4 regions of the Agrobacterium radiobacter genome follow, and region 1 is predicted to be linked to each of the others. Evidence: riboswitches for the same ligand, from Rfam matches in the RefSeq annotation. Region 1 holds a riboswitch; each other region holds the start of a gene.
What was found. A riboswitch is a leader RNA that binds a small molecule or an ion and turns the genes downstream of it on or off. The one in region 1 is predicted to bind thiamine pyrophosphate.
Positions count from the first base shown of each region.

Region 2: linked by a shared signal. The riboswitch ahead of thiB (thiamine ABC transporter substrate binding subunit) and the one ahead of MRBLRC7O_RS24460 (multidrug effflux MFS transporter) in region 1 are both predicted to bind thiamine pyrophosphate.
Region 3: linked by a shared signal. The riboswitch ahead of thiC (phosphomethylpyrimidine synthase ThiC) and the one ahead of MRBLRC7O_RS24460 (multidrug effflux MFS transporter) in region 1 are both predicted to bind thiamine pyrophosphate.
Region 4: linked by a shared signal. The riboswitch ahead of MRBLRC7O_RS15755 (ABC transporter permease) and the one ahead of MRBLRC7O_RS24460 (multidrug effflux MFS transporter) in region 1 are both predicted to bind thiamine pyrophosphate.

Region 1 is NZ_JBEGHX010000003.1:182,165-190,117, reverse strand. It holds gene MRBLRC7O_RS24480 (serine hydrolase domain-containing protein) at 1-325, shown strand, start outside; gene MRBLRC7O_RS24475 (chloramphenicol phosphotransferase CPT family protein) at 553-1,116, shown strand; gene MRBLRC7O_RS24470 (ketopantoate reductase family protein) at 1,772-2,743, shown strand; gene MRBLRC7O_RS24465 (VOC family protein) at 2,858-3,424, opposite strand; TPP riboswitch at 3,691-3,807, shown strand; gene MRBLRC7O_RS24460 (multidrug effflux MFS transporter) at 3,838-5,058, shown strand; gene MRBLRC7O_RS24455 (NUDIX hydrolase) at 5,087-5,491, shown strand; gene MRBLRC7O_RS24450 (LysE family translocator) at 5,675-6,301, shown strand; gene MRBLRC7O_RS24445 (hypothetical protein) at 6,479-6,868, opposite strand; gene MRBLRC7O_RS24440 (hypothetical protein) at 7,048-7,359, opposite strand; gene MRBLRC7O_RS24435 (host attachment family protein) at 7,728-7,953, opposite strand, start outside.
Region 2 is NZ_JBEGHX010000001.1:2,379,067-2,387,019, reverse strand. It holds gene MRBLRC7O_RS11840 (ABC-F family ATP-binding cassette domain-containing protein) at 1-1,155, shown strand, start outside; gene MRBLRC7O_RS11835 (VOC family protein) at 1,253-1,645, shown strand; TPP riboswitch at 1,691-1,801, shown strand; gene thiB (thiamine ABC transporter substrate binding subunit) at 1,839-2,852, shown strand; gene thiP (thiamine/thiamine pyrophosphate ABC transporter permease ThiP) at 2,872-4,497, shown strand; gene MRBLRC7O_RS11820 (thiamine ABC transporter ATP-binding protein) at 4,494-5,210, shown strand; gene MRBLRC7O_RS11815 (M48 family metalloprotease) at 5,464-6,978, shown strand; gene MRBLRC7O_RS11810 (TetR/AcrR family transcriptional regulator) at 6,991-7,587, opposite strand; gene MRBLRC7O_RS11805 (DinB family protein) at 7,685-7,953, shown strand, end outside.
Region 3 is NZ_JBEGHX010000001.1:2,223,173-2,231,125, reverse strand. It holds gene MRBLRC7O_RS11135 (beta-mannosidase) at 1-2,186, opposite strand, end outside; gene MRBLRC7O_RS11130 (DUF1839 family protein) at 2,183-3,166, opposite strand; gene MRBLRC7O_RS11125 (amino acid--[acyl-carrier-protein] ligase) at 3,173-4,081, opposite strand; gene MRBLRC7O_RS11120 (acyl-CoA dehydrogenase family protein) at 4,086-5,267, opposite strand; gene MRBLRC7O_RS11115 (acyl carrier protein) at 5,267-5,518, opposite strand; TPP riboswitch at 5,701-5,812, shown strand; gene thiC (phosphomethylpyrimidine synthase ThiC) at 5,908-7,731, shown strand; gene thiO (glycine oxidase ThiO) at 7,733-7,953, shown strand, end outside.
Region 4 is NZ_JBEGHX010000002.1:387,896-395,848, forward strand. It holds gene MRBLRC7O_RS15745 (alpha-glucosidase) at 1-1,276, shown strand, start outside; gene MRBLRC7O_RS15750 (TadE/TadG family type IV pilus assembly protein) at 1,299-2,588, opposite strand; TPP riboswitch at 2,784-2,886, shown strand; gene MRBLRC7O_RS15755 (ABC transporter permease) at 3,013-3,798, shown strand; gene MRBLRC7O_RS15760 (ABC transporter substrate-binding protein) at 3,795-4,745, shown strand; gene MRBLRC7O_RS15765 (hydroxyethylthiazole kinase) at 4,742-5,482, shown strand; gene thiE (thiamine phosphate synthase) at 5,469-6,131, shown strand; gene thiD (bifunctional hydroxymethylpyrimidine kinase/phosphomethylpyrimidine kinase) at 6,128-6,925, shown strand; gene MRBLRC7O_RS15780 (Lrp/AsnC family transcriptional regulator) at 7,135-7,593, opposite strand; gene alr (alanine racemase) at 7,720-7,953, shown strand, end outside.

The DNA.
Region 1 (7,953 bases):
CCGTTTTGGCCAGCTTTTCCTGAATGATGGGAGGTGGGGCACCAAACAGATCATCCCGGCGTCGTGGGTCCGGGAATCGACGACTGCCTATTCGTGGGCGAAGCGGATACGGCAGGGCTATGGCTATATGTGGTGGACGTTTCCAGAGGATACTTGGGGTCCGAATGCATTCTACGCTTCCGGCTACGGTGGGCAGATTATCGCCGTCGTGCCATCAAAGCGGCTGGTGGTCGTGCAGACCGTAGATTTAAACCAGAATCCGAAGGGGGTTCGCACCAGCGCATTCATCGGCCTGCTAAAAGAGATCGCTCTCGCTTCACCGTGAAGATGTGATGCTACACACCTTAAACAAGTGTGGCTCAGCTGATTCTGAGCGGCTTTGTGCCGCCTCCGGCTCAAAGCAACAATCCGTTTCTCACCCCATTTCAGACAAACCTAACCCGGTCCTGCAATGACCGCTTTCGACTGCGGTCTTCCGCTTCGCGCCATCAGCGGTCATTGATGTGTCATATGCCTGCATTAATTGCGGCCTGGAAACCGGGAGACGAAAGGATGGCACACGTTATTTTTCTTCATGGCGCGTCGAGCAGCGGCAAGTCAACCATTGCGAGGGCATTGCAGAAACGCATCGAGAAACCATTCTGGCACGTATCGATCGATCATCTGCGCGACGCTGGCGTGCTTCCGACCGAACGCTTCAAGAGTGGTGATTTTCGCTGGACTGACGCTCGCATGGCCTTTTTCCACGGGTTCCATGGATCGCTGCGGGCATATGCCGATGCGGGTAACCATCTGATCCTTGAACACATTCTCGATACCGAGGGATGGCTGGAAGAACTCGTTGATCTTTTGGCGGAGCACGATGTCTTCTTCGCCGCCGTACATTGTCCGCTCGAAATTCTGGTCAAGCGTGAAGCCGCGAGAGGTAACAGACCGTTGGGTAGCGCCAAGAAGGATTTTGAGACGATTCATTTCGGCAAGCGGTATGACATTGAACTACAGTCCGAGGACGGCGCTGATGCAAATGTCGAGAGGCTGCTCGTCGCTTGGAGAAAAAGCGATCGCTCGTCAAATTTCGCGAGGCCCGAAGTCCCCTTAGGCCGGCTGCCGTTGTGACGTAGATGCGCCAACACCGGACATTGCGGCTGCCGCAAAACTCCCTATTCTGCGACGTTGCAAAAGTTAGGAAAACAAGTGCGGCTTTAATTGGGAGATTTGCGACAAACGCGATCGCCCAAGTACCATGTACTTCCTGCAAAGACGTCGTAGGTCTCCCAGGCCCTACGTCACATATGAAAGGAGAGCCAAATCAAAACCGATTGGAGTCTGATCGGGTAAATGATCGGCGCGGCGTTTGATGCTTATGAACGGATGGAGGTGGCCGGCTAGGCGAGTCTTCTGGAGAGGGGAATGCGTGGCGAAAGGCGATGCAGAACCTGCGGCCAAGATGCGGTAAGGCCCGCGTCGCTAGGCTATCGACTTGGCGTCATCGACCACGGCTTATATTCCCGTCCTTAGCGGGTCCGGGAACAATATCGTGTGGGGTTATGTGCTATGGCGGATCGGAGAACTCGGCTATGAACGCTGGGTTGGGCGTGAATAACCTCCGCTAACGAAACAATCGAAGGGTTGGTCTGGCGAAGCGCCGTCGATCTTTAATGCGGCCGGAATCGCAAATATTATCTGGACGTTCGTTGTCTTCGGCCCAAGTCTTTTAAAATTTCAAGATGGAACCGGGCCTGTCCGGATCGCTTGCACAAGGTGTTTGAAAATGCGCTTCATAATTCATGGTGTGGGTGCCATCGGCGGCACGATTGCGGTCTCGCTTGCTTCGGCAAGTCAGAAGGTCATCGGGATCGCGCGCGGCGAGCAGCTAAAGGCGATCAAAGCGAAGGGGCTGACATTGCGGACTCCCAGGGGAACCGAGACCTGTCACTTCGAATGCGTGGAATCGCCGAGCGCGATCGCGCTTCTTCCTGACGATGTGGTGCTGGTCTGTACGAAGACCCAACACATGGGTGCAGTGATCGAGCAACTCGCGGCGGCTGGCCTTCAGGACCAGTCGATCTTCTGCTTCCAGAACGGTGTCGAGAACGAACGCACCGCTTTGCGGCGTTTTGCCAATGTACATGGCGTGAGCGTCATACTGCCGGCGGACTATGTCACGCCCGGCGAGATCCTCGCCTTCGGATCACCTCACTCCGGCTATTTCTATCTTGGCCGGTATCCGCAAGGTTTCGACAGTGTCGATGAAGCCGTCGCGCAGGCGCTCACGGCGTCAGGCCTGCCAGCCTTTGTGGTTCCGGACGTGATGAAGAACAAATATGGAAAGCTGCTCTTAAACCTTCACAACATCGTCGAGGCCGCATGCGCCGACCAAGGCGATATCGCGCCAATCGTCGACCTTCTCCGCGAAGAGGCAGAGGTGGTTTTCGCCGCTTCGGGCGTGCAATGGCAGAGCGTCGGTGAAACCGATCCCAACCGTGGAAGGCTTATGAAGATGGCATCGATCGCAGGTTTCAGCCGTGCGGGGAGCTCCTCCATGCAAAGCCTTGCCCGCTCCACGGGATCTATCGAGACCGATTATCTCAACGGTGAAGTCGTTCTACTGGGGCGGCTGCATGGTGTCCCCACACCTGCCAATACCTGGTTCTGCGAACTCGCTGCCCGCATGGTACGAGAAAAACTGCGGCCCGGAACGATTCCGCTGGACGAGGTCAAGCGGGCGCTGTCTCTCGCTTAGAGTATCGGGTTTGATCAACATCTGTGTGCAGCCGGTGGTCGCAGGCTCCCAATAACAGAAGGTGCAAGAGCGGCTTCATTATGTGATCGAACGGACCTGTTCCGCCGGCTGCTCCTAACGCAAGATGCGTCGCAAATATCCTAACATATCAACCAAATCCTCCAGCCCTGAAAAGTAAAGGGAATTTTCGTCGCGAAACTCGCTCTCAAAAGTCGAAGTTTCGCGACAGACATTTGCGACAGATTTAAGCTGCGAGTGACATGCCCTCGGCCTTACGCTCCACGAGCGCCCAAATGTGGCGAACGGATCGAAGATCGAGGCCACGCGGCGGCCTATCACGTCAGTCTGGATTTCGTCTCGGATCACAGCTCCGGCTGAAAGGGCGCGCTGCATTACACCTTCAATGTTGCCAACCTTGAGCTGGAAAATCGTGCTGACCGCCCCTGGTTCTTTCGGAAAGAAAGGGCCACCGTAGGATGGAGACTTTTCGCGATTGGGATTAGAGCCGGCGACCCACACAGGCAGGTTCCCGAACCGCATTTCGACAGCGGCCAGAGCGCCATCGATGTCATTAGTGTTCTCTTCCTGCGCACCAAAGGCGGCGGCATAGAAATTAGCGGCCTCTCTCTCCCGCCCATGTTCAACAAACAAAGAAAGTTCGACGATGATATCTGCGGACATCTTGGCTCCCCGCGCAATCTGAATCACCTCTCCACCATACCGCAAACTTTGCCGAACCACTGGCATCGGACGAGAGGCCGCCAAATTCAGGATTCACAACCATTTCGCCGGGGGCAGATGATCAGTTTGGGCCGTCGGCAGTCCTTCCCTTCGCGCCAGAAGCGGTCACGGATGCCTAAGCAATCGGACCTCGCCGCGATCAGGTTCGCTGCGACAGATTTCAAACCCAAACCCCATGTGCATCCTTCAAAGTTTAGGCTAGTCTCATCAGTACCGAGGGGTGCCCTGTCAAAGGGCTGAGATACTGTTGGGCGAACGCAGCGCAGTGACCCTTTGAACCTGATCCGGATCATGCCGGCGAAGGGACGGGTCAGACGCCTCTCTCTTTTGCCGGCCTCGTAAAAGGGGCCGCAATGACATTACATAGCCAACTTGCACGACTGAGCGCACAACGTCCGCCTAAGCTTGTTACGTTGACCCTTCTATGCGCCCTTTCGGTGCTACCATTGAACATCTTCCTGCCGTCGATGGCGCACATCGCAAGAGATTTCCAAACCGATTATGCTCTCGTGAGCCTGTCTCTGGCGGGCTACGCAGCTGTCGCCGTGATTCTGGAACTGATCATGGGGCCGATGTCCGATCGGTTCGGGCGTCGGCCGATCGTCCTCCTCAGCCTCGTATTCTTCACGGTCGGATCCATCGGTTGTGCTATTGCATCCAATATCTGGGCTTTTCTTGCCTTCCGTTCGCTTCAGGCGGCGATCACCTCCTGCTATCCGACTTCGATGGCGATTATCAGGGACACCGCTGGCAAGGAGCAGACAGCAAGCCGCATCGGCTATGCCGCGATGATCTGGGCGCTGGCACCGATGATTGGCCCGGCGCTTGGCGGTTTGGCGGATGAGGCCTTGGGCTGGCGGGCTATTTTCTGGGGCCTCGCCTTCGCGGGTACCGTAATGTTGACCTTGTGTTGGTTCCAACTCGGTGAGACGAACAGAACCCGCTCTGGCTCCATAGCGCAGCAGTTTCGCGCGTACCCAGAGCTCTTTCGCGCATTGCGCTTTTGGGCCTATGCACTGTGCATGGGGTTTTCCGTCGGCACGGTCTACGCATTTCTCGCCGGGGCTCCTTTTGTCGCTACGATATTCAACGTCTCGTCGGCTGCGCTTGGTCTCTTCATCGGCAGCATTACAGCTGGCTTTGTTTTTGGCAGCTTCTTCTCTGGACGTTATGCCGGCCGATATCGACTCACGACCATGATGATCATTGGGCGGATCATTGCTTGCGGCGCTCCGGTGATTTGCCTGACCCTGCTTTTCAATGACGTAAGGAATGTGATCGCGTTGCTGGGCCCTTGCATTTTGGTTGGCGTTGGCAATGGCTTGACCATGCCAAGTGCCAACGCCGGTGCTCTCTCCGTACGACCTAACCTTGCTGGCAGTGCAGCCGGACTGGCCGGCGCGATTACGCTTGCAGGTGGAGCCACCCTGTCCTCAATCACGGGCGCCGTGCTGACGGAAGGCAACGCGCCCTTCGCGCTGTTCTCCATCATGCTTCTGTCTACCGCCCTCGCGCTGTTGGCTTCGGTCCTCGCTGCGCTCGCCGAGAAGCGCAGCTCGATCGTAACGACATGACTGCAACCAATCTTGCCAGGAGTGATGAATGGTGGATCAGACGCCTATTTTAGCAGCCAGCGGCGTAATTCTAGATGGGCAGAAGCGCATCCTTTTGGTTCAGCGGGCCAACCCGCCAGATAAGGGATGCTGGACCCTGCCCGGCGGGCGCGTCGATCCGGGGGAAACATTGGAGCTGGCCGTGATCCGTGAAGTCTTCGAGGAAACAGGACTGGTGATCAGGATCGTCAATGAGCTGGGAAAACTGCATGTCCCGGACGGCAAAGGGGGCATCTATGAAATTCACGACTTCCTGGCCGAAAAAATCTCTGGCGAAGCGTCCGCCGGGGACGATGCCGCAGCCATTGGCTGGTTCAGGAATGACGAGCTTTCCAAGCTTCCGCTGACGCCAGACTTGTTGCACTATTTGAATCTGTACGGCGTCTATCCATAGTCACCCGAAGCCACACTTTTGCGGCGGCCAGTGAACGGTTTGGGCCGGCGTCGTCATGGCGCAGAAGCGCCCAAAGGAGACATTGCAGTTGCTGCAAAACTCCCTATTCTGCGACGTCGCAAAAGTCAGGAAAACAAGTGTCGCTTTAGTTGGAGTTTTCGCGACCTACCGGAGGTAAGTTATATGGAACATTTACCAGAGATAGGGTTCGCGTTCGGTGCCTTCGCGCTTGGAATGTTCAGCCCCGGTCCGAATATTCTCTCTGTCGTCGGCACGTCTATGGCTGTAAGCCGCAAAGCGGGCATTGCACTGGCACTCGGTATTTCGGCAGGATCGTTCCTCTGGGCCTCTATGACCGCGATCGGGCTGACGGCATTGATTGCAGCCTATGCTTCAGTGCTGACGGTCATCAAGATCGTCGGCGGTCTCTATCTGCTCTGGCTGGCCTTCAAATCCTTTCGCTCGGCTGCTTCGACAAGACCGATTATGGACCCTGCCGGATTGGCGGCAGGCAGCCTGCGCACATACTTTCTGCGTGGCCTGACAGTCCAGATGACCAACCCGAAGGCGGCGTTGACGTGGATCGCAATCATGTCGCTCGGTCTCGCGCATTCCGCGCCAGCCTCAACCGCGCTCGTCATCGTATTCGGAACCACGATCCTCTCGGTTGTCGGTCATATTGCCTATGCCGTCGCCTTCTCTACCAAGCGCATCGTTACGGCCTATGATTGCGCTCGCAGGTGGATCGACGCGGGATTAGGGATGTTCTTCACCTTCGCAGGCATCAAGTTGCTTACAAGCCGAACCTGAACTGTTTCCCAAAAAACCTGAGTTCGGCGGCCAATTTTTGCGACTGCGAATGACCGGTTTGGGCCGACTGCGGTCTTCCGACAGGAGACGCTCTGCTGCAAGAACGGTTGCCGTCGGCTTTTCCGTCATCCCCGTTGCTCGGTTTCCTGCAATTTTTCGCTGAGTGTGTGTTGAACCTTACATCCTGCGCTCGGTACTCTTAAGTGAGCTGGAGAGCCCGGAAACGCGATTGGCCTCACGCTGCCGCAAGACATGCCGGGATTCGGCCAGTATCTCGCGATACCTTTGAATCTTGGTTGCTTTCATCCTGAATAAGTCGTCGACCGATACCGTTGTCTGCTGCACCGGAAAAGCCACTTCGTTTTCCAGAAGGTCAAGCAAAAGGTTTCGCATCACTGCGTTTTCTTCTCGAAGTTTGGTGAGCTCAAAGGCCTTCCCACTCGACTCAAATTTCCGTGCGATAGCTTTGTCGATATCGTGTTCGACAAGCAGAATCTTGGCGGCATAGTACCGGCAAGCAAAGAATGCTGTGACGAGCGCGCATAACGCGATGACAATGTAGATCATTTCGACCTCCAGGTTATCCTGAAAGTCGATATTCGGAAGCCGGATTTCAATACGCGATTCACTCGGCAAACCAAAATGGCTCCTCTTTGATGAGGAACCGGGGCCGTAAACGTATCAAGTTCATCGTGATTGAAACGGTGGCTGTCAGACGCTTCGATCTTAAATATTTTGGCGTCTTGTTACCTTAACAGGTACTTCGCCTTCCTCACGGGGTATGCGAGAGGCTCACCATTTTCCAAGATGAAACCCATACGGTACATGCATCTGCGCATCTCGGGAGAGCCATAGGTGCCTCCATAAATACCGACGGGGTGGTATGATGGGTAAGATTCAAAACTGCATCTGTCGAGCGCTGACCGATAGGCGATCTCACGTACGTAGTTACCCGTCACCGGAATGGTACCGTAAAGATGCAATTGAGTACGTGCTTCCGCGACTGCTGCCGTGAAGGTAACGCCCAGAATCACGCTTAGAGCCAGCTTGACTTTCATGACACGCCTCCAAATGAACAATTATTACGAGCAACGGAGATTTCGACCCGTTTGTTCCCTCGCTCAGACGCGTTGGCGCAATTGTGCTCTCGTCGCCCCCACGGTTGGAGTACATGCCACTTTCTTTTCCTCTTTGGACCAACTCGGGAGTGACTTCAGCTTTGCGCCTTCGTACCGGCTATTCAGATCAGTCCCGCCATCTCCTGAAATAAGACGTAAGCAAAAAGTCGTGGCGTCGTTCCTGTCAGGAACAGTCTAGCAAAATTTGGCAACACTACATTGTTGCCGATTCTCTACATTCCCAACGAGCGCCAAGCAAAAACCCCGCCGGGGATGGCGGGGCCGATCACGCCGTTTAGATGCAGGATTTAAGCGATAGCGAGTGCTTTCTCGATATCCTGCACAGAATGGCCAGTCAGATCTTTATCCAGTTCTCCAATAAGAACGTCCGACAACGACTTATGGTAGCCCTTGCGCATCTCACCCAGTGTGCGCGGTGCCGCGATAATCACCAGACTTTTGATCTTGCCCTCAAGCACCTGCTTGTTCAGCATATCCGTAACACCTGCACCAAACCCGTCTTCGTCTTGCTGA
Region 2 (7,953 bases), on a different contig from region 1:
GCCATCGAACGCGAAGAACACTGGATGCGTTATGGCGTGACCGCGAGACGCAAGCGCAACATGCGCCGCGTCGGTGAGCTTCAGGCCATGCGCGCGGAATATCGCGGCCATAAGGGGCCGCAGGGCACGGTGCAGGCGACCGTCACCGAAGGGCGCGAATCCGGCAAGCTGGTCATCGAGGCCGAGGCCATCACCAAGGCCTACGGCGAGCGCGTGATCGTCGCGCCGTTTTCGCTGCGTGTCCATCGCGGGGATTGCATCGGCTTCGTCGGCCCCAATGGCGCCGGTAAAACCACGCTTCTGAAGATGCTCACCGGCCAGCTTGAGCCCGATAGCGGCATGGTGAAGCTCGGCACCAATCTGGAGATCGCGACGCTCGACCAGAAACGTGAGGATCTCAATCCCAACGATACGCTCGCGCATTATCTGACCGATGGTCGCGGCGAAAACCTGCTGGTCAACGGCGAATTGAAGCATGTGACGGGCTATATGAAGGATTTCCTGTTCCAGCCGGAACAGGCCCGTACGCCGATCCGCAACCTTTCCGGCGGCGAGCGCGCGCGCCTTATTCTGGCACGCATCCTGGCGCGGCCGACCAATCTTCTGATCCTCGATGAGCCGACCAACGATCTCGATATCGAAACGCTCGATCTTTTGCAGGAAATCGTCGCTGGATTTTCCGGCACGGTCATTCTCGTCAGCCACGACCGCGATTTCCTTGACCGCACCGTCACCTCCACCATCGCCCCGGTCAATCCGGACCAGCCGGATGGACGATGGATCGAATATGCCGGTGGCTATTCGGACATGATGGCGCAGCGCAAGGGTGCTGCGGAAGAAAAACGCAAGGCTGAGAAGCAGGAAAAAGCGAAGGCCGCACCTTCGGCCTCCGCGTCGCAGGATCCTTCAAAGGCCAAGGGCAAGCTTTCCTTCAAGCAGAAATTCGCGCTCGAAAATCTTCCGAAGGAGATGGAAAAGGCGCAAGGCGAAATCGCCAAGCGCGAGGAGCGCATGGCTGATCCTAATCTCTTCACCAAGGATCCGGCCACTTTCAACACGCTGGCGAAGGAAATGACGAAGCTGCGTGAAAAGCTCGAGACCATGGAAGAAGAATGGCTGGAGCTGGAGATGCTGCGCGAGGAACTGGAAGGCTGAAGGCCGCAGGCCCCTCGTTTGATCGCCCCCTCCTTCGGTCTTTGACAGAAAAGCGGAATTGCCGTTCTATGCCGGTTCGTTTGGAGGAGTTGTGAAAATGCGCATGATTTTCGTCAATCTGCCGGTCAAGAATATCGAGAAATCAAGAAGCTTCTTCACGGCTCTCGGTTTCAGCTTCAATCCGGAATATTCTGACGACCGCACGCTCTGCATGATCGTGGAAGAAAACATCTTCGTGATGCTTCTTCAGGAAGGGCGTTTCCGCGATTTCATCAACGGCGACATCGCCGATGCGACGCGCACCACCGAGGTTCTGACGTGTCTCACGGCGGGAAGCCGCGACGAAATCGACCGGATGATCGCAACGGCGCTTGCCTCCGGTGGCAGTGATTGGAAACCCGTGCAGGATCACGGCTTCATGTATGCCGGCAGCTTTCAGGATCCCGACGGGCACGTCTGGGAGCTGGTGCATATGACGGAGCAGGGCTGACGGCGGCCATCTTGCCAAGCAGTGACGACGGGACTACACCATCATCTTGATCTAACGGGGTGTCTTTTGCGCTTGCGTGCAAAAGGCTGAGAGGCTTGCCAACCCGAAGAACCTGATCCGGTTCATACCGGCGGAGGGATTAGACGGCTTCAAGGCAGGCGGCTATTTCCCTTTTTGTTTTGAGGAGATACCCGTGCGCCGTCGTCTTTTCCTGAATTCCCTTGTTGCCGCTTCGCTGTTCCTGCCCGGTCTTGCCGCCGCGCATGACAAGCAAGAATTGACAGTCTATACCTATGAGAGCTTCGTTTCCGAATGGGGTCCCGGTCCCAAGGTAAAAGAAGCTTTCGAGAAGGTCTGCGGTTGCACGGTCAATTTCGTCGGTGTTGCGGATGGTGTGGCGCTTCTTAACCGTCTGAAGCTTGAAGGCGCAGGGTCCAGGGCGGATGTGGTCGTTGGTCTCGACACCAATCTTGTTGCCGAGGCGAAACAGACCGGTCTTTTTGATGTCAGCGGCGTCGATGCGTCGGCCGCCAAGGTGCCGGGCGGTTACAGGGACGATGTTTTCGTGCCTTACGACTACGGGCATTTTGCCGTCATCTATGACACGCAGACGGTGAAGAACCCACCGGCGAGCCTGAAAGAGCTGGTGGAAGGCGACCCCTCGCAGAAGATCGCCATTCAGGACCCGCGCACCTCCACGCCGGGGCTCGGCCTGCTGTTGTGGGTAAAATCGGTCTACGGTGACAAGGCCCCGGAAGCATGGGCAAAGCTCAGGAAGCGCATTCTCACCGTCACGCCGGGCTGGTCGGAATCCTACGGCCTTTTCACCAAGGGGGAGGTGCCGATGGTGCTCTCCTACACCACCTCGCCCGCCTATCATATGGTCGCCGAAAAAACGGATCGTTATCAGGCCGCGGCTTTTTCCGAAGGGCATTATATCCAGATCGAAGTGTCCGGCCTTCTCAAAAACGCGCCGCACAAGGAGCTGGCAAAGCAGTTCCTCGCTTTCACGCTGACATCAGGTTTTCAGGATGCCATTCCGGAAAACAATTGGATGATGCCGGTTGCGGCAACGTCCAATCCCTTGCCGGAGGCTTTTTCCAAACTCGTGGTGCCGCAGAAGACTTTCCTGATGGATCCGGAAGAGGTGGCGAAGAACCGCAAGGCGTGGATCGATGAATGGCTCGCGGCCATGAGCATGAATTGAGGAAGAGGCACGCCCGCACATGATGCTGCGTCGCGATTATCGGCGATCGATCATTTTCGGAACGGCGGCTTTTGCCGCCGTTTTCCTATTCATGGCGCTCGCCGTTGCGGCCCTCCTGTCTTTTGATGCGGGCGCGTCTGCTGCCGGTATCATGGATGCCTATACGCTGCGCATCCTGCGTTTCACGCTTTATCAGGCAACGCTTTCCCCCCTTCTTTCCATTGTTCTTGGCCTGCCGGTGGCGCTGGCGCTTTCCCGGCGACGCGAGTTTCCGGGAAGGATCTGGATCATCAGGCTGATGGCGGTGCCGATGGGTCTGCCTGTCATCGTTGGCGCCTTCGGCATCATCACCATCTGGGGCAGGCAGGGTGTTTTGAATACGGCCCTCGTTTTTGCCGGTGCGGATGAACCTTTCAGCATTTACGGCCTTTCCGGCATCCTTATCGCCCATGTGTTTTTCAATCTGCCGCTTTCGGTCCGGCTGATGCTGGCCGGGCTTGAACGTATTCCAGGCGAATATTGGCGCATGGCGGCAAGCCTCGGCATGGGGCCGGTCTCGGTTTTCCGTTTTATCGAATGGCCGGCGGTCGCGCGTCTCGTTCCCGGCATTGCCGGGCTTATCTTCATGTTGTGCGCCACCAGCTTCACGCTCGTGCTTCTTTTAGGCGGCGGGCCGGCAGCCACGACACTGGAGGTGGCGATCTATCAGGCGCTGCGGTTCGATTTCGATCCGCAGCGGGCGATTGCGCTTTCGGTTTTGCAGATTGCCCTCACCGCAATTCTGCTCGGCCTTCTCGCCTTTTTGCCGTCGCCCGAAGCGGAAATCCCTTCGCTTGGTCGTTCCCTTCGCCGTTTCGACGGCAAGGGCGTCGGCGCCCGTTTGTGGGATGGGGCGGCCATTGTCTTCGCTATTCTGCTGATCGGCCTGCCGCTTGTCGCCATAGCTGTCTCGGGTTTGAGTGCCGATCTGCCGCGTCTTCTGTCTGCGCCGATTTTTCTGCGCGCGGCGGCGACCAGCCTTGCAATCGCCGCGCTTTCCGCAGCCCTTGTCGTGCTCTGCTGCATGGCGATCATCGGCGCGCGCCAGGCGGTAGGCTCCAGACGGCAGGTGGGGCAGCCTCTGCGCTTGCTCTCCGCCATGCTTGGGGCGGGGTCTTCGTTGGTGCTCTTGGTGCCGCCTGTCGTGTTGGGAAGCGGGTGGTTCCTGTTATTGCGGGTTTTCGGTGATGTCAGCTTCTATGCTCCCGTTCTCGTGGCGCTTATCAATATGTTGATGGCTTTGCCGCTTGCCATGCGGGTGCTGGAGCCGGCCTTCACCAGTCATTTTTCACGCACCGGCCGGCTTTCCGCCAGTCTCGGGCTTCAGGGCCTCACGCGGCTGCGGTTTGCCGATCTGCCGGTTCTGTGGCGGTCGCTGGCTATGGCGTTTTCATTCGCCATGGCCCTGTCGCTCGGCGATTTAGGCGCGGTTGCCCTGTTCGGCTCGGAAAATTTCGTCACCCTGCCGTGGCTGGTCTATAGCAATATGGGCAGCTACCGCACCAATGATGCCGCCGGTTATGCCTTCCTTCTCGGCATCGTCTGCCTGCTGCTTGCCGCAGGCGGCGTTTCACGGCAGTCCCAATCAGCAAGGGCGAGCATATGACAGGCGATGATTTTGCCGTTGAACTGGACAAGGTCAGGCTACGGCTTGGAACACAGGATTTCGAACTTGATTGTTCGTTCCCTAAGGGGCAGATAACCGCCGTTGTCGGGGCATCCGGCTCGGGAAAATCCACGCTTCTCAATCTCGTCGCCGGTTTCGAGGAACCGGATTCCGGGCGCGTGATGATCGGCGGGCAGGACATGACCGCGCTTGATCCTTCGGAAAGACCGGTCTCATCAATCTTTCAGGATAATAATCTTTTCGCCCATCTCGATATCTTCACCAATGTCGCTCTCGGTGTCAGCCCCGGGCTGAAATTGCGGGTGGAAGACCGGCAAGAGATTGAGATGGCCCTCGTCCGTGTCGGTCTTGCGGGTTTCGACAAACGCTTGCCGGGCACGCTTTCCGGTGGAGAAAGACAGAGGGCGGCGCTGGCGCGCGCGCTGGTCAGGAAAAAACCTGTCATGTTGCTCGACGAACCTTTCGCGGCACTCGATCCGGGATTGCGGGCGGGCATGACCTCCCTGCTTCTCGACTTGCACGCCGAAACAAAAAACACGGTGATTATTGTCACCCACCATCCCGAAGACATAAAGAAGCTGGCGCAGCGGGTGGTGTTTCTTGAACGCGGCCGTGTTGTCTATACCGGTTCGACCGCAGATTTCTTCGCCACACAAAATGTGAAGGCGGTCGACAGTTTTCTGAACGGGTGATCGCCTTATTTTCGACGCGTGCCGCTGGCAATCGCTTTAGATGACTTCAATGGCGCTAATTTGCACTTGCCAGTTTCAAGTTGTTGCCCGAGAAAAGATGGGAATTATTGCGTTCTTCAGGAATATTCCGGACTTGATGGATCGTTTTTACCGTTTTGGCATTCATCGCCCGTTGGGGCGAATCTGTTATTCTGGTCTGCAATTAACGGATGATCAGGAACGTTAGGGGCAGGCATAGAGAATGAGAAATAGCATGACTGCACAGTGGAGGCTCTTCTCCCGTTCAGGCCTTCGCCGTTCGGGCAGGATGGTTGCCGCCTGTTCCGTGCTGACAGCGTCTGCGGTGTTCCTGTCGTCGTGCCAGTCTCTCTTCAGCCCGGCCTACCAGTCCACCTTGCGTCCCTCGGATAATCCGCAGACCGTGGAAGAAGTGCAGAAGAATGATCCTCGCGCCCAGATGGGTGCGCGCGAGCATCCGCGCATCGTGGCGAGTTATGGCGGCGAATATCGTGACGCCAAGACGGAAAGGCTCGTCGCCCGCATCGCCGGCGCGCTGACGGCGGTTTCGGAAAATCCGCAACAGTCCTACCGCATCACCATCCTGAACTCGCCGGCCATCAATGCCTTTGCGCTGCCGGGCGGATATCTTTACGTGACGCGTGGGCTTCTGGCGCTTGCCAACGATGCTTCGGAAGTGGCTGCCGTGCTTTCGCATGAGATGGGCCATGTCACCGCCAACCATGGCATTGAACGCCAGCGCCGGGAAGAGGCGGAGGTGATTGCCAGCCGCGTGGTTGCCGAGGTTCTGTCGAGCGATCTCGCCGGCAAGCAGGCGCTTGCGCGCGGCAAGCTGCGGCTCGCGGCCTTTTCGCGTCAGCAGGAATTGCAGGCGGACGTGATCGGCGTGCGGATGCTGGGCGAGGCCGGTTATGACCCCTTTGCCTCGCCGCGTTTTCTGGATTCCATGGCGGCCTATGCGCGGTTTTCCTCGGCCGATCCCGAAAACGACCAGAGCCTCGACTTCCTTTCCAGCCACCCCAACACGCCGCAGCGTATCGAGCTTGCGCGCCGTCATGCCCGCGCCTTCGGCCAGGACGGCCAGGTCGGGGATCGTGGTCGCGAGTGGTTTCTGGACGGCATAGACGGCCTGCTTTATGGCGACAGCCCGCAGGAAGGGTATGTCCGGGGCCAGACATTCCTGCACGGAACGCTCGGCATTCGTTTCGATGTGCCGGAAGGTTTCGTCATCGACAACAAGGTTGAGGCCGTTCTGGCGACGGGGCCGGGCGATATGGCCATCCGTTTCGACGGCGTCGCCGATCCGAAACAGACAAGCCTTGCCAATTATCTGACCAGCGGCTGGGTTGCCGGCCTGTTGCCGGAAACCGTCAAGGAAACCCAGATCAACGGTCTGGAGGCTGCGACGGCGCGGGCAAGCGCGGATAAATGGGATTTCGACGTGACCGTCATTCGCGTCGGCCAGCAGATATTTCGTTTCCTGACGGCCGTGCCGAAGGGCAATACCCAGCTCGATTCCATCGCCAACACATTGCGCACCAGCTTCCGCAAGATGACGCCGCAGGAAATAGCCTCGCTGAAGCCGCTCAGGGTGCGGGTGGTGACGGTGAAGCCCGGTGAAACCGTGGCGACGATGGCGGCGCGGATGATGGGAACCGACCGGAAGCTGGACATGTTCCGCATGATCAACGCCATGAGCGCCACCGCCACAATCCAGCCCGGGCAACGGGTGAAGATCATTTCGGAATAAGCTTGCGGCCTCCTATTCGCCGGTTGCCTGCGACAGGTAGGCGTGAACCAGTGCGATCATTTCCCGCCTGACTTTGGGCGACTGCAGCTCTCCGCGGCGGGCGGCATTGTGAATGATGCCGTCAATGGCATCCGATACGATCCGCGCTGCGGTTCCGCTTTCGACCTTTGAACCGGCTGTCATATGTGCCGCGATCGCTGCCGCATAGAGACCGAGATATTCCTGTTCGAAAGCGCTGTTGGGATCGTTCGTTCCTTGGTGGCTCGGCGCATCATCCAGAAGGACCTTGTGAAGGCCGGGATGGATGCTGTGGACCCCGATCATGCCGGTCACGAGCTCTTCAACGAATCTAGCGAGCGATTGCCGCTTTTGCGCGATGCTCTTCATGATGGAGAGACAGTCCTCGAGGTGACGATGGCGTACCGCTTCCACGATCGAAACCTTGTCCGGGAAATATTGATAGAGCGAGCCGATGCTGACGCCGGCCGTTTCGGCGACCCTGTTCGTGGTAAAACCCGCCCAGCCGTGATCGCTTAAAATGCGAGCCGCCGCATGGATGACAGCATCGACCGTTGCCCTGGAACGCTCCTGACGCGGCTCCTTGCGCATCTCGGTTTTCCGCTTTGCAATGCGAGTAGACAAGGCATCCTCCATGACGAAAATATAAACATAGTGCTCACATTTTTCAGATGTAAAGGATATTGTCATGAGGGATTTGCTCAGGAGCCTGCTCGGCTATCACGCATGGGCGAACAGGGACTTGTTCGAGAAGCTGCAACAACTCGATCCCGTCCAGAACGCATCCGAGCGGCACATGGCAATTCGGCTGATCAATCATTATTACGTGGTCGCAAGGATTTTTTCGGGCCATCTCACCGGAGCGGCGCACGGTTTTCTCTCCGACAATACCGAGGCAACGCCGCAGCTGGATGATCTTGCGAAGGATGTCGCTGCTCTGGATGGCTGGTATCTCGA
Region 3 (7,953 bases), on a different contig from region 1:
AAATGGAACGCGTCGGCGATGACATGTCCTGTCGCAACGTCGCGAAGCCTGGCGACCGTTACATCATGGGACGGAGGGCCGAAACGATAGGCATAGGTCGTATCGAAAAAGGCGCCGAACAAATCTGTTGCGGCAATCGTCTGGCCCTGCCGCGGCAAAAGCGTGAGCGGTCGTTTGGCGTGAACGACAGGTTGCACACCTTCGCGCAGGCAGGTCAGTTCCAGCATGGCTTCAAAGCCGCCGCCGGTCTCGTTGATGAGATGGATATCCAGCCCGTTCGTGCCCTCATCTGAAAGGCCGACCTGAATGGGACGGAACGCCCTTTTCAGTGCATGCCAAACGGATTTCGGCCTGCCGGTCGCATCGATAATGCCCCAGCCCGCGCCGGGAACGAGATCCTGCAGGGTCCAGACCAGAGCGCCCTGACAGGAGGAACCGCTGCGCCGCCATTCGGCAAAAGTCGCCTCCATGACCTCGGCCGTCGCGGCCCGGGACATGTCGAGATAAAGGCCGCCATCTTCGCGACGCAGCACGTCCGGTTCGACGTCGTAGAGCAGTTTCAGATAGTGATCGCGAACATCCTCGAAATCCCAGGAGGCGCCACGATCACGCGGTGCGCGGGCTTTCCACCGTGGATCGTGCACGGCGACGCCGGGAAGATATCTGTCCAGCGTTTCCTGTTCGGGAATATTGGCGAAGGCGAGGCACTCGGCGGCAAAGCGCAGATTGGCGCGGCGCGCATCTTCCAGCGGGCGGCAATAGGCGCCCACGCCGTAATAATGGCCGACCCCGACGTTGGGAAAGAAGGGCAATGCGCCGCCGGAAGGGGAATTGGCGACATAGGCTGCATCTGGCCGCTTCTCGGCGAGGAGTTCCGGCAGGACTTCCTCGGTAAGCGTTCCCTTCCATATCTGCTCTGGCAGGCCGAGCATAGCTCCCTGCTGGTACATTTCACTGCCGCCGCAGAAAACGGCAAGCGATGGAGAAAGCGCGATCGCTTCCAGGAACTGCGAGATTTCCGTCACGATATGCTGGCGCAGGCTCTCGTCCTTTGCCGGGTAATCGAAATTGGCGAGCATGGCATCCTGCCAGACCATGATGCCAAGCTCGTCGCAAAGCGCGAAGAATTCCGGCGTCTCATAGGCCATGGTGCCGCCGATGCGGATCATGTTCATGCCCGCTTCAGCGGCTTTTCTAAGCCATGGTTCATAGTCCGGCCGCGTTCCCGGCAGGCGCACAATATCGGCCGTCGTCCATACCGCGCCGCGGCAGAATACCTGCTGACCGTTCACCTTGAGGCCGAAACCGTTGCCGTCTTCGCCGTGATCGATCTCGACTTGCCGGAAGCCCGTGCGCCCAAGGTGATGTTGCGTGCCGTCCAGCTCGAGAACGACCTCATGCAGAGCCGGCCTGCCATGGGTATGCGGCCACCATTGTTCGACATCGGATATGCGCAATTCGCCGGAAAGCTTGCCGCCCTCGTCCGGAGAAAGATCGGCGCTGTAACCGGCACAGCCAAGCCTTGCCGATTTTATCGGGCGGTTGCTTTGCAGCACGATGCTGACCGTTCCCGTTCCGTCTCCGTCCAGCGAAGACCGGAGCGTGCAGAGCACTCCGTCCTGCCTTATCAGGCTGATGGGTCGCCAGGGGCCGGCGGCGTGGATTTCCGGGCACCATCCGGGCATGTAACCCAGTGCAGTGGTGCGGATCAGCCGCAAGCCCTGCGTATTCATCATTTGCGGCCGCCAGCGGGCGCGGGGCCCGGTTTTTTCAAGTCTCGGCGCAAGCGCCCGGAAGCAGATCGAAAGTTCGTCTGCGCCCGTTAGTTCGACAGGCACTTCCAGCCTTTCGAACATGCTCTGGCTTGCGGCGATCAGCTCACCGTTGAAGAAGATTTCGGCAATGGTGGAGAGACCATCGAAGCGCAGTGTGGCGCGTTCGCGCGTATCGGAAATCATCGTCAGCCGATACCAGGCATCCCTGTCATTGAGGGGCGCTGGAGCAAGGCGGTCGAACTTTTCGGCCGATTCCAGAGCCTGCGCCACGGTTCCGGGCACGGAGACGTGAAGGCTTTCAAGCGATGCGGGAATATCGGAGGGTGTTTCGCAGGCATCGGCGGGCGTCAGCGTCAGCGTCCAGCCTTCGCTCAGCAATTCCTCGCTTTCACCCGGAAGATAGGTCCTCACGCTGCCTCGCTGGCATCAGACAGTTTGGCCGCAAGCGCTTCCATCACGTCATCCCATGCATCCGCCGCCGGATCGAGTACTGACGCGAGCGCATCGAACTTGCGCCGGGTGACGGCGCGGGCAAGCTGGAACTGTACCGTCTTGGCGACTTCGGATATGCGCAGCGCGTGATCCCTCGCTTCAGCGAATTCATTCCTGTCCAGCCACTCGAGATGGCTTGCCAAAAGCTCGAAGTTGGCGCCGAGCTGACGCAGCGTGTTGAAGGCATATTTGTGGAAAAAACCGAATGGCCTGTCGGCAACCTTTTCCACCTGTGCCGGAAAGACGCTTGCGAAAGCCCTGACCGGGTTGGCGGAGGGTCGGCGCGAAAAATGAAACTTCAAGAGCCGTTCGGCGGTCTTGCGAATATGCGTCGGCGAAGGATTGCCGTCAGCGAATTTCGCAAACTCCGTATAGGGCAGGAAGGGCGGATCGGTTTCCGCCAGATGATGCTGGAACAGGCCGTCAAAATCTTCGCCTGCAAGATGGAAGAAGCCGGCATTGTGGAAATAGTCGAGTTCACGTTTCGCGAGGTCGAGCCGGTTGATGGCGATGGTGGTCTTGCCGTGTTCTTTCTGGTAGCCCACCCCATGGGTATCGGGCATATAGAAGCTGTCCATCTCGATCAGGCAGATGCGGCCGCGTTCCAGCTGCGCCTCGATATGGTTTTCCACCCTGTCGAAGATCGCAAGTTCGGTGGCGCGAACGCCATAAAGTGCTTCGAGATCTTCCAGCGGCACCTTGAAGAAGGTGAACTGGTCGCCTTCGAAATCCTGTGTCAGGGTGAAACCGAACATGGCTTCCGGGGATAAGCCTTTCGAGGCCAGCACCTCGATCCACAAATCGATGTAGCAATTCGTTTCCGGCCACATTCTCTCGGAGGAATGGAGCGGATGCTGCACATAATTTTGGGGGTCGAGACCGGGAAAAATCTGCCGCATGAATGATCAGCCCCAGAGCGTTTCCACGACCTTCGCAGGCCATTTCTTCACGTCGAGGCCATGATGCGCAAACAGCGCGAGCGCGATGCGCTCAAGGCCGAAACCAACGCAGGCGGTATGGGCGACATCGCCATTGTCGAGGTTAAGACCCCATTTCTGGCCGAAGGCATCCTGGTGATAGTTGAAGCTCATGCAGGCCGTCGGGCTGGTCGTCGATGTGACCGGGATCAGCAGTTCGAATTTCAGGTTCTGGTCGCGCTGGTTGTTGGCCAGCATCTTGCCGGCACGGCCGAAGAACGGATCGTTGGCGACATCGATGGTGACGTCGAGCCCGACTGCTTTCATCATCTCGACGCCGCGATCCATCCAGGTCTGGCGGAATTCGGTGACGTCGGACTCGGTACCCATGCAAACATATTCGCGCATGCGGAAAAGCTGCTGGCGGGCCGGATCCTTGGAGGGTTCATGGCGGAAGCAATAGGACTGGATGTCATAGAGACCGCCGCCGGCAGGTAGCGCGCCGCGCTTGGCAATCGTCGGATAAAGCGGGTAGCAGGCCGCCGGCGTCAGCACGATGTCTGTCGCTTTCTGGTCCTTGGTCCAGTCACCGCCCTCATCCATGGTTTTCAGCAGGCTGACATGGTCGAGTTCGCAGCCGCAGAAGGAGTGGACGGTGCCGGCGAGCTGCGGGAAGCTCTTCATGTAACCGCTCTTTTCGAAGTAGGCGCGGTTGATGCCGGGCGGAAAACGGATCGCTTCGGCGCCATCAGCGCCGCCCGTGCGGTCGATCAGCCGCTCGAATGCGGCAATCACGTCCTCGAACTGGCCGCTGCGTCCATAAAGACCGTCCACACCCGTTTCAATCAGCAGGCCTTCTTCGAACAGTCGATCGAGAAACGATGTTTGCATGTCCATGGTCTTATCCCAAGAGGCTGGTGTCCTGCTTGTGAACCAGCAGGAGATTGGCGGAATTGCCGAGAATGCGGTCGTTGGAAATCATCAGACGGGCAGAATGCGCGTCGCGAAGGTGCCGGCCGAGGCTGTAGGGCGTGCCGTTCTTGTAGCCCATGATGCCGCAGACCAGCATGGCGTGGTCAATGATTTCAAGAATGGTTTCCGAAGAGCAGATCTTCACATTGTTCATGGCGACGGCAAAGGCCATCGACATCAGTTTTTCCGGGTCGCTCTTGGTATCCTCGTAAGCCTTGATGCCGGCGATGATGTTGGATTTCACCACCTGCAGCTTGGTGGAAACCTCCGCAAGGCGGATCGCGCCGGGAGGAGCCGTGCCGGGCGACTTGCGCGCTGCGGCTCTGACGAAAGACTGCGCGCGCAGCACGGCATCCGACGCGATGCCATACCAGACGGCGCTCCAGAGAAGATGCGAGCTTGCAAGCATGGATTGCGCTGCGATTTCCGCGAAAGGCTTCGGGAAGATCTGTGCCGCCGGCGCTTCGCCGCGAAACAGGAAACCATCCGAACAGGTACCGCGCATGCCGAGCGTATCCCAGACATGGGTTTTTTCGAGCGTGTACTGGTTTTTCAGGAATACGGTCATCACCTGATCGGCGGGCGCGGCATCCTTATGGGTGCGCGAGGTGATGAGGATCGCATCGGCATTGCTGCCATAGGAAATGACGGTGGCGTCCTTTTCCAGCCGGCAGAAATCGCCTTCGACCTCGATTGCGCAGATGGAGTTGCGCAGATTGCCGCCGATGCCGCCTTCGGTGGTGGCTGAGCCGAGCAGCAGCTGTTCCGCCGCGACGCGGCTCATGAAGCCCGCATGCCATGCGCTCGCCTCGCCATGTTCCACAAGGCTGGACAGCTTGATGTGGTGCATGGCGAAAATCATCGCGGTTGCGGAACAGGCCTGGCCGAGCCGGGCGCAGATATCGGCGATTTCCTGCAGGGAAGTACCTTCGCCACCGAGCGAAGCGGGGACCTGAATGCCGAGCAGGCGTTCCTGCCTGAGTGTATCAACGGCTTCCTGCGGAAAGCGGCCGGTAACATCCACCTCATCTGCGTGTTTGGCGGCAATTGCTGCGACACGGCCCGCGCGCGCGGACAGCGTTTCATCCTGCGGCGCTACGGTGACGTTCATCAGGCTGCCTCTTTACCATCCAGAATGAGCTTAACGGTGTCTTCAATGGCCTTGATGCTGGCAAACGACTTGCGGTTCAGCAGATTGTCCGGGAATTCGATATCGAATGCTTCTTCGATGCCGAGCATCAATTGCACCGATGCGAAGGAAGAAAGCCCCGCCGCGTAAAGATCGGCTTCATCTGCAATCGTATCGACGGGGGTTGGAAGCTGGCCGAATTTGGCCAGTATTTCACGTATAGTCGCATTCATTCCGACGTATCTCCCATAAATTTCACATCAGGATGGTTTGTGCTTATCGTTACGTTGCAAACGATAATATTCGCCTAAACCGTTAGGTTAATTACAACTAACGGCAGCATGCGCCATTCCCGCACCTTTGCCAAGCATGGATCGTCGGCCTTGACAAATGCCTGATGGTGTTTTTTGCTGGGGTCATTCACCAGGGGTGTCCCGTCAAGGGGCTGAGATTCTGCTTTCATGCGCAGTGACCCGTTGAACCTGATCCAGTTCATACTGGCGTAGGGACGGTGCAAAGACCTGATGTCGGACGGGCGCATGACGCCGTGTTTCGGCACTTCGGTATTTTCCATCATTCCGGCTCGAACTGGGTCTCCACTGTTAAGCTTTGGAGCCTCAAGATGAATATCGCTGCCAAGAATATCCCGCTTTCCGTCACCACCGGGCCGCATGCCGCCTCCACGAAAATCCACAAATCAGGCATTTTACATCCGCATATCCGCGTACCGATGCGCGAGATCGCCGTCCATCCGACGGCGGGCGAACCGCCGGTGACGGTCTATGATTCCTCCGGTCCCTATACCGACCCTACCCATCCCGTTCTGATTGAAAAGGGTCTGCCGCGTCTGCGTCACGAGTGGGTTGTAGCGCGGGGCGATGTCGAGGCTTATGATGGCCGGCACCTCAAGCCGGAGGATAACGGCTTTGCCACCGGCGAACGGCTGACGCCCGAATTTTCCGTGCGCCACCAGCCGCTCAGAGCCACGGCAGGTAAAGCCGTGACCCAGCTTGCCTATGCGCGGGCAGGTATCATCACGCCGGAAATGGAATTCATCGCCATTCGCGAAAATCTCGGGCGCGAGGCAGCGAAGGAGAAGCTCGCGCGTGACGGCGAGAGTTTCGGCGCGCATATCCCTGATTACGTCACGGCGGAATTCGTCCGTCAGGAAGTGGCGTCGGGCCGCGCCATCATTCCCGCCAACATCAACCATCCGGAACTTGAACCGATGATCATCGGCCGCAATTTTCTGGTGAAGATCAACGCCAATATCGGCAATTCCGCCGTCACCTCCTCCATGGCGGAAGAGGTGGAGAAGATGGTCTGGGCGATCCGCTGGGGCGCCGATACCGTCATGGACCTTTCGACAGGGCGCAACATCCACAATATCCGCGAATGGATCATCCGCAATTCGCCGGTACCGATCGGCACGGTGCCGCTTTATCAGGCGCTGGAGAAGGTCAACGGCATTGCCGAGGATCTCAACTGGGAGGTGTTCCGCGATACGCTGATCGAACAGGCGGAACAGGGCGTGGACTATTTCACCATCCATGCCGGCGTCCGGCTGCACTACATCCCGCTCACCGTCAGTCGCGTCACCGGCATCGTGTCGCGCGGCGGGTCGATCATGGCGAAGTGGTGTCTGCATCACCACAAGGAAAGTTTCCTCTACGAGCATTTCGACGAGATTTGCGACATCTGCCGCGCCTATGACGTTTCCTTCTCGCTGGGCGATGGTCTTAGACCCGGCTCGATTGCCGACGCCAATGACGCGGCGCAGTTCGCGGAACTGGAAACGCTTGGCGAGCTGACGCAGATCGCCTGGGCTAAGGATTGCCAGGTGATGATCGAAGGCCCCGGCCATGTGCCGATGCACAAGATCAAGGAGAATATGGACAAGCAGCTGAAGACCTGCGGCGAGGCGCCCTTCTATACGCTTGGACCTCTCACCACCGATATTGCGCCCGGTTACGACCATATCACTTCGGGCATCGGTGCTGCGATGATCGGCTGGTTCGGCACGGCCATGCTCTGCTACGTCACGCCCAAGGAACATCTCGGCCTGCCTGATCGTAACGACGTGAAGGTGGGCGTCATCACTTATAAGATCGCCGCGCACGCGGCCGATCTCGCCAAGGGCCATCCGGCCGCACAGGTGCGGGACGATGCGCTGTCGCGCGCAAGGTTCGAGTTCCGCTGGGAAGACCAGTTCAACCTGTCGCTCGATCCGGATACGGCCCGGTCCTTCCATGACGAGACGCTGCCGAAGGAGGCGCACAAGGTCGCGCATTTCTGCTCCATGTGCGGGCCGAAATTCTGCTCGATGCGGATTTCCCACGATATCCGCGCCGAGGCGCAGAAGGAGGGGCTGGAGGCCATGGCCGCGCGCTTCAAGGAAGGCGGGGAGCTTTATATGCCGCTCGCGACGCCTGCGGATGCCGAATAGCATGCGCGTTCTGGTCAAGGGAACGGGGGTCGCCGGTTTGACGGCGGCCTTCGAACTGGCGCGGAACGGCGTTACCGTCGAGGTTTGCGAGCGCAATGCCGGACCCTTTCGCGGCGCATCCTGGTATGCGGGCGGCATGCTGGCGCCCTGGTGTGAGCGTGAAAATGCGGAAGAGGCCGTTCTGACGCTGGGTCAGGCGGCGCTCGACTGGTGGGATGAGGC
Region 4 (7,953 bases), on a different contig from region 1:
GATCATCGGGTTAAAGGACGGCGCCAACTCCTTTGCCCGGCTGGAGAAAATCCGCGCAGCCGGAACGAAGGTGTCCGGCCTCTGGTGCGAGGACTGGGTGGGTCTTCGCCAGACATCCTTTGGCGCCCGCCTGTTCTGGGACTGGCAGGCGAATGATACGCGCTATCCGCATCTGCGCCAGAAGATCGCCGAGCTTGCCGATCAGGGCATCCGCTTCCTGGGTTACGTGAACCCCTATCTCTGCGTCGACGGCCCGCTTTTCCCGGTCGCCGAAAAGGCTGGTTATTTCGCCACCAACGCCGAGGGAAAAACGGCGCTGGTGGATTTCGGCGAGTTCGATTGCGGTGTGGTCGATTTCACCAATCCGGCCGCCGCCGAATGGTTCGCCGAGGAGATCATCGGCAAGAATATGCTGGATTTCGGCCTTTCCGGCTGGATGGCCGATTTCGGCGAATACCTGCCGATCGATATCACGCTTTCCAATAGTGTCGATGCCAAGCTGATGCACAATGCCTGGCCAACACTCTGGGCCGAGGTCAATGCGAAAGCCGTCGAGAACCGGGGAAAGACCGGCGAAGCGCTGTTCTTCATGCGGGCCGGCTTCACGGGCGTGCAAGCCCATTGCCCGCTGATCTGGGGCGGCGACCAGTCTGTCGACTTCTCCCGTCACGACGGCCTGGTCACCGTCATCTGCGGCGCGCTTTCCTCCGGCCTCATGGGCAATGCCTATCACCACTCCGACATCGGCGGTTATACCAGCCTGTTCGGCAATGTCAGGACCGCTGAACTCATCATGCGCTGGACGGAAATGGCCGCCTTCACGCCGGTCATGCGCACCCATGAGGGCAACAGGCCGCGCGACAATCTGCAGATCGATCAGGATGAAACGGTTCTTGCCCATTTCGCCCGTATGACATCCATCTATGTCGCGCTCGCCCCCTATCTGAAGTCGCTCTCCGCCGAGGCTGCAGAGTCGGGCCTGCCGGTGCAACGCCCCCTCTTCCTGCATTATGAGGATGACCGGCAGACCTACGCCATTCAGGACTGCTACCTCTACGGGGCGGACATGCTTGTCGCACCGGTCTGGAAAGCCGGAGAAACGCAACGTTCGCTCTATCTTCCGGGCGACGGCGAATGGGTGCATCTTTGGAGCGACATGCATTATCGCGGCGGGCGAGACATTACCGTCGAAGCGCCGCTCGGCGAGCCGGCGATATTCTACCGTGCCGATAGCAGCCAGCGGCAGCTGTTTGAAAAACTTCGCACCATCGGCTGAACGATAGCGGGTTCGTTCTCCATCACCCCGTCAGGCGGGGTGATGTGATGGCCTTTTTAAAGAGGGCGGTCATCGCGTCGCTGATGCCCTGCGACGGGCTGACTTCGAAGAACAGTCCCGGAGAAGCACATTGCTGCATGCGTGCGCCGATTTCCGGCTGAAAGGGCGCGATCCAGCTATTGTACCAGTCATTGGTCGGCAGCGGCAGATAGGTGGTGTAGAGCACGGCGATCCGGAAGCCCTTTTCCTTCAGCTTCGTGCAATATTTGATATCGATCGGCTCCTGACAGCGGCCGCTGGTCGTCTTTTTGGTGCAGCTGGATGGCTTGTAGCTATCGCCGACACCGTCTGAAACGAAGAAGATAATCTTCTCGGGGCTGGCCGAACTCGCCCCGGTGCCAGAATTGCCGATCTTGTCGCCGATCTGAGTGAGTGCCCGGTCGAAATCCGTCTGCTGGTCGTTGTTAAATCCCTGCTTTGGGATCGACATCAGGTCGACTTCACCGGCTTTCTTCTTCGCGGTCGCCAGATCCGACGTCAAGGGAACGACCTCGAGCAGCTTCGTATCTTCGGCTTTCTCTCCGAAAGTGTAGACCGCCATGCGATATTGATTGCTGCTTTTGCGGTTGGACTTCGCCGTGTCCATAAGGCTCGCCGTGGCCTTTGCGACCACATTGATGCGCGTCGTCACTCCGAGGCTTTTGGCCTTGTAATAATAGCTGTTCTTGTCCACCACCCCGTTTGTCACGATGTGACAGGCGAAAGCGCATTTGTCGCTCGTATTCGCAACCATGGTGGCGACATCGGCCGGCGTGGCGCCAACGCCCATCGAAGGAGTGTTGTCCAGAAGCACATAGAAGTCGCTGAATGTTTCCGTCTCGTATTTGGCGGTCGCCTTGCCCGAAACAGTGATGAGATCCTCTCCGAGGACCCGTGAAAGCGTCGTGCCGATGGATGCCTTGAAGCTGACCGACGATTCGATGGCGTTACCGCGCTTGATCACCGACACGTCGAGAGACAGGAGCTTGTAGTCGGGATTGGCCCTCTCATTGCTTTCGAAGAATGCGGAAGCCTCATCGCCGCCAAGCGTAATGACGCCGTCACTCGACATTTCCTTTGCCTTGTGAACGCTCGCCGACGTATCGGCAACCACCGCGAGGGCCGCGGCATCCGCCGCCATCTGCAGGTCTGATTTGACGGCCATGCCGTGCGTCACATCAAGGGCCACGCCGGCGGCGCCAATCAGCGGCACCATCAACAAGGCGCTGAGAATGCCGAAATTTCCCGATTTATCCTGCCAGAAGCTCTTCAAATTCGCCCCCAATCATCTTTCCCGGGGTCAAGTTAGTCGTACAATATTGAAAGGCAGTTTCAAGAGATAACTAATTTTCGATAAATCTAATTTCCTCAATAACTAATACGCAGATGGATACGGGTACCCGCGATCGCGCCTGACGACGGATCGGCGGCGGGACGTTGACATTTATGAAACTTGACTTACAAAACAAACTCTTCCGAGGGGAGCACCAGACGGTGCTGAGATGGCGTTGAGCCGGACCCTTGAACCTGATCCGGGTCATGCCGGCGTAGGAACGGAACTGTCGCGCCCAAGGGGCGCTACCCTTTCTCTTCTCCGCTTTGCCCTGATCTCCGTGATTGTCACATCTGGAGACGAATGATGATGCTGAAACGTTCCGCCCTTCGCACATGGTGCGTCTGCGTCTGAGGTCCGGCCCATGCGTGCCATCCATGCGCTGAACGGTGTCGGTCTTCTGCTGGTTTTCTGGCAGGCGGGAACGTGGCTGTTTTCGCCACCCCGCTATATCCTGCCATCGCCCGCCGATGTTGCCGGCGCTTTTCTGCGCCAGCCCGGCTTCCTGTTCGGACAGGCTCTGGTGACGCTCAGCGAAATGGCGCTCGGGCTTGCGGCGGGAATCACCGCCGGCATTCTCGTCGCCTTCACCATTGCCGCCATTCCGCGCCTCGGCCGCCTCGTCTGGCCCATGGTTCTGGTGTTGCAGGCCTTTCCGGTGTTCGTGCTCGCCCCCATTCTCGTCCTCTGGTTCGGTTTCGGCATGGCCTCGAAAGTAGTCATGACGGCGATCATCATCTTCTTTCCGGTCGCGTCCTCCTTCACTGACGGCCTCAACCGCACGGAGCGCGCCATCCTCGACGCCGCTTCGCTGACAAAGGCGAGCCACTGGCAGGTCCTCACCCGGTTGCGTGTGCCGCTGGCGCTCCCGTCGCTGATCTCGGGCTTGAGAGTGGCGGCGCCGCTAGCCCCGCTGGGCGCCGTCATCGGCGAATGGGTGGGCGCATCCGCAGGGCTCGGATTTGTGATGATCCAGTCCAATGCCCGGATGCAGACCGACACCATGTTCGCCGCCATGGCCGTTCTCGCGGTCATGGCGGTGCTGCTGCGGCTTATCGTCGATCTCTCGACAGCACATCTCGCCCCCTGGGCCAAAGAAACAGAACACACCACTCCTTTCAGATATTTGCGGAGACTTTCGGCACCATGAAACGAACTCTTCTTTCCTTCGTCGTCGCGGCTGCAAGCGTGCTTGCGCCCATGCAATCCCAGGCGGCCGACAAGCTCACCGTTTTGCTCGAATGGTTCGTGAATCCGGATCACGCGCCGATGGTGATTGCAAAAGAACGCGGCCTGTTTGCCGATGCCGGGCTGGAGGTGGAACTGGTTCCGCCCGCAGACCCCTCCGCCGTGCCGCGTCTCGTCTCGGCAAAACAGGCCGATATCGGCGTGCATTACCAGCCGAACCTCTATCTCGACCACGACGCCGGCCTGCCACTCGTGCGTTTCGGCACGCTGGTCGAAACGCCCCTCAATACCGTCACCGTTCTCGCCGATGGGCCGATCAAGAGCATGAAGGATCTGAAGGGCAAAAAGGTCGGCTTTTCCGTATCCGGCTTCGAAGATGCCATGCTGAAGCGCATGCTGGAAAAGGACGGGCTGACGAAGGATGATGTCGAACTCATCAACGTCAATTTTTCGCTCTCGCCGTCGCTGATCGCCGGCAAGGTGGATGCCACGCTTGGCGGTTTCCGCAATTTCGAGCTGACGCAGATGAAGCTCGAGGGACATGAGGGCCGCTCCTTCTTTCCCGAGGAACATGGCGTTCCGGCCTATGACGAGCTGATCTTCGTCACCCATCGCGATCTCGTAAAAGACAGCCGCCTGCCGCGTTTCCTCTCCGCCGTGGAACAGGCCGCGATCTTCATCACCAACCACCCACAGGAAGCCTGGCAGCTTTTCATCAAGGCCTATCCAAACCTTGACGACGCGCTGAATAAGCAGGCCTTCTTCGACACGCTGCCGCGTTTCGCCAAGCGCCCGGCCGCACTCGACCGCACCCGCTATGCCCGTTTTGGCGCCTTCATGCAGGAGATGCAGCTGATCAAGCAGGCGCCGGCGGCGGACGACATCGCCGTGGAGCTGCAGCAGCCATGACGACGACTTATCCAACAGCGGCAAAGGCCGCCGAAATTCTGGAGCGCGTGCGGCAGACGCGCCCGCGCGTGCATTGCCTGATGAACACCGTGGTGCAGAAATTCACCGCAGATGGCATCACCGTCGTCGGCGGAATTCCTTCCATGACCACCTCGCTCGAGGAAATCGAGAGCTTCGTGGCCAAGGCGGATGCACTGACCGTTAATCTCGGCACACTGGATGCCGAACGGCGCGGGGTCATCCGGCTGGCGATAGAGATCGCCAATGCCTCCGGCAAGCCGTGGATCGTCGACCCCGTGCATTGCGATTATTCACCGTCGCGACTGGAGTTCGCGCGCGAACTCATCGCACTTTCCCCGACGATCGTGCGCGGCAATCACGCCGAAATGAGCCTGATCGGCGATGTGCCTGATGTGGTGAGAATCGAGACCGGGCCTGTGGATCACCTCAGCGACACGACCCGCAGCGTCAGGATCGTCAACGGCCATCCGTGGATGGCGAAGGTGACTGGCACGGGTTGCCTCTCGGGCGGCGTCATCGCCACCTTCATGGCGGTGGAAAAAGATGCGCTGACGGCGGCGGCCTCCGCCCTTGCCGTGACAGGCGTTTCCGCCGAACTCGCCGCCAGACGCGCCGGAGGCCCCGGCACATTTGAACCGGCGTTTCTGGATGCGCTTTCCGAAATTTCCGGTGAGGACATCATCAATCACGCGAGGATCGAGCATGAACAAGGTTGATTACCGCCTCAACGCGCTGGTCGACGCAAGCCTTAGCGATGTCGCACCGCTGCCGGAGCTTGCTCTCGCCGCCGCACTCAACGGCGCGACCATTCTGCAATATCGCGACAAGCACGGCTCTACGCGGGAAATGATCGAAAACGCCCGCGCCATTCATGAGGCCATCGCCGGCACCGGCGTGCCGCTTGTCATCAACGACCGTGTGGATGTGGCGCTCGCTTCTGGCGCGGACGGGGTGCATCTCGGCGCCGACGACATGGATGCAAAGACCGCAAGGCGCATTCTCGGTGAAAAGGCGATCATCGGCCTTACCGTCAAGAACCGTGCCGATGCCGAACGGGCAGCTTCCATGCCCGTCGACTATGCCTGCATTGGCGGCGTGTTCGAAACCGTTTCCAAGGTCAATCCGGACAAGCCCGTTGGCATCGACGGTTTTGCGACGCTACGCGCCCTTTTGAGGGAATGGCGACCTGATATGCCGGTGGGCGCCATCGCCGGCATCGATCTTGCGCGTGTACCGTCCGTCATCAAGGCGGGTGCGGATGGTGTCGCGGTCATTTCCGCCATTTTTCGTGCGGCCGATATTGCCAGTGCGGCCAAGGACTTCCGCTCCGCAATTGACGCCACGCTGAAAGCGAGACAACCATGACATCAATTGCATTGACCATTGCCGGCTCCGACAGCGGCGGCGGCGCGGGCATCCAGGCTGATATCAAGACCTTTTCAGCGCTTGGCGCCTATGCGGCCAGCGTCATCACCGCCATCACCGCCCAGAACACCAGAGGCGTGACCGCGGTGGAGGATATTTCCGTCGCCACCATCGTCGCACAGATGGAGGCGGTATTCTCCGATCTTGCCGTCAATGCGGTGAAAATCGGCATGGTATCGCGGATCGAAACCATCGCCGCCATCGCCGAACGGCTTCGGCAGCAATCACAGCCTGTGGTGCTGGATCCGGTCATGGTGGCGACGTCAGGCGACCGTTTGCTGCATGAAGATGCCATCGAGACATTGCGGCGCGAGCTTTTGCCGCTCGCCGCCATCGTCACGCCGAACCTGCCGGAAGCGGCGTTGCTGACCGGCACGCCGATGGCCACCACGGAGAAGGAGATTACCCGTCAGGCTGAGGCGATCCTGAAAGCGGGTGCAAAAGCCGTGCTCATCAAGGGCGGCCATGGTGAGGGGCCGCAGAGTACGGATTATCTGTTTGCGGACGGCGCCATGCAGGCGCTTTCCGTGGCACGGGTGGAGACGAAGAATGACCACGGGACGGGGTGCACGCTGGCGGCGGCGATCACGGCTTATCTTGCCAGGGGTTGTGAGTTGCGGGAAGCGGTGGGGCTTGCGAAGGAGTATCTGAGCGGGGCGCTCGATGCCGGGCGGGGGCTTGCCGTTGGACATGGGCGGGGGCCGGTGCATCATTTTTATCGGTGGTGGAGTTAGTGCAGAGTGCGGGGCTTATCCCCCTCTGTCCTGCCGGACATCTCCCCCTCAAGGGGGGAGATCGACAAGTGGCTGACCCACGACATTCAGTGACGCCACTTTATTGATAGTAGACGATTGCGAGGGAACAAGCGGTGGCTCCATCCGATCTCCCCCCTTGAGGGGGAGATGTCCGGCAGGACAGAGGGGGGTAAGCCCTACACTCCACGCTACCTCGCCTTCGGCGTCGCCAGCACATTCCGGATCGCAAAACTCGAATGAATACGCGAAACCCCCGGCAGTTTCGACAGAATTTCCTTGTGAATGCGCTCGAAATCCCCCGCGCTTTCCGCCTCGCAGCGCAGAAAATAATCCGAGCCGCCCGTCATCAGATAACATTCGCGGATTTCCGGATATCGCCGCACCGCGTTTTCGAAACGGTTGAGAAAATCCTCTGTTTGCCGATCCAGCGTGATCTGCACGATGACCGAAATCACCTCGCCGCCGGCAAGACCGCTGGTCAGTGCCGTGTACCCGCGAATAATCCCTTCCCGCTCGAGAATATCGACCCGGCGAAGGCAGGCGGATGCCGAAAGTCCGACCTCTGCGGCAAGCTTGGCATTACTGATGCGGGCATTGAGCCGAAGCAGGCGGATGATATGGCGGTCGGTCGCATCGAGTGACGACATAGAAGATTCCAATTAGCAAAAGAAAATTGCGTGATTGCGAATTCTATCGCATTTCCTTCGAACAATCGCCAAGAAATTCGATAATCGTTGCAATACCCTCATGGGATAAAAATGAGGGTGAGCGACATGGATATGCAGATCAGCCGCCAGCAGGCAGCCGGTGGTGCAAGCGGTCATCTGACCATCGACCTCGGCGCATTGCGCGACAATTATCTGACCCTCGCGGCGATGGCGCCAGCATCGCAGACGGCGGCCGTCATCAAGGCCGATGCCTATGGCCTGGGTGCGGATATCGTCTCGCAGACCCTGTTCGAGGCCGGTTGCCGCAATTTCTTCGTCGCCCATATCGATGAAGCGCTG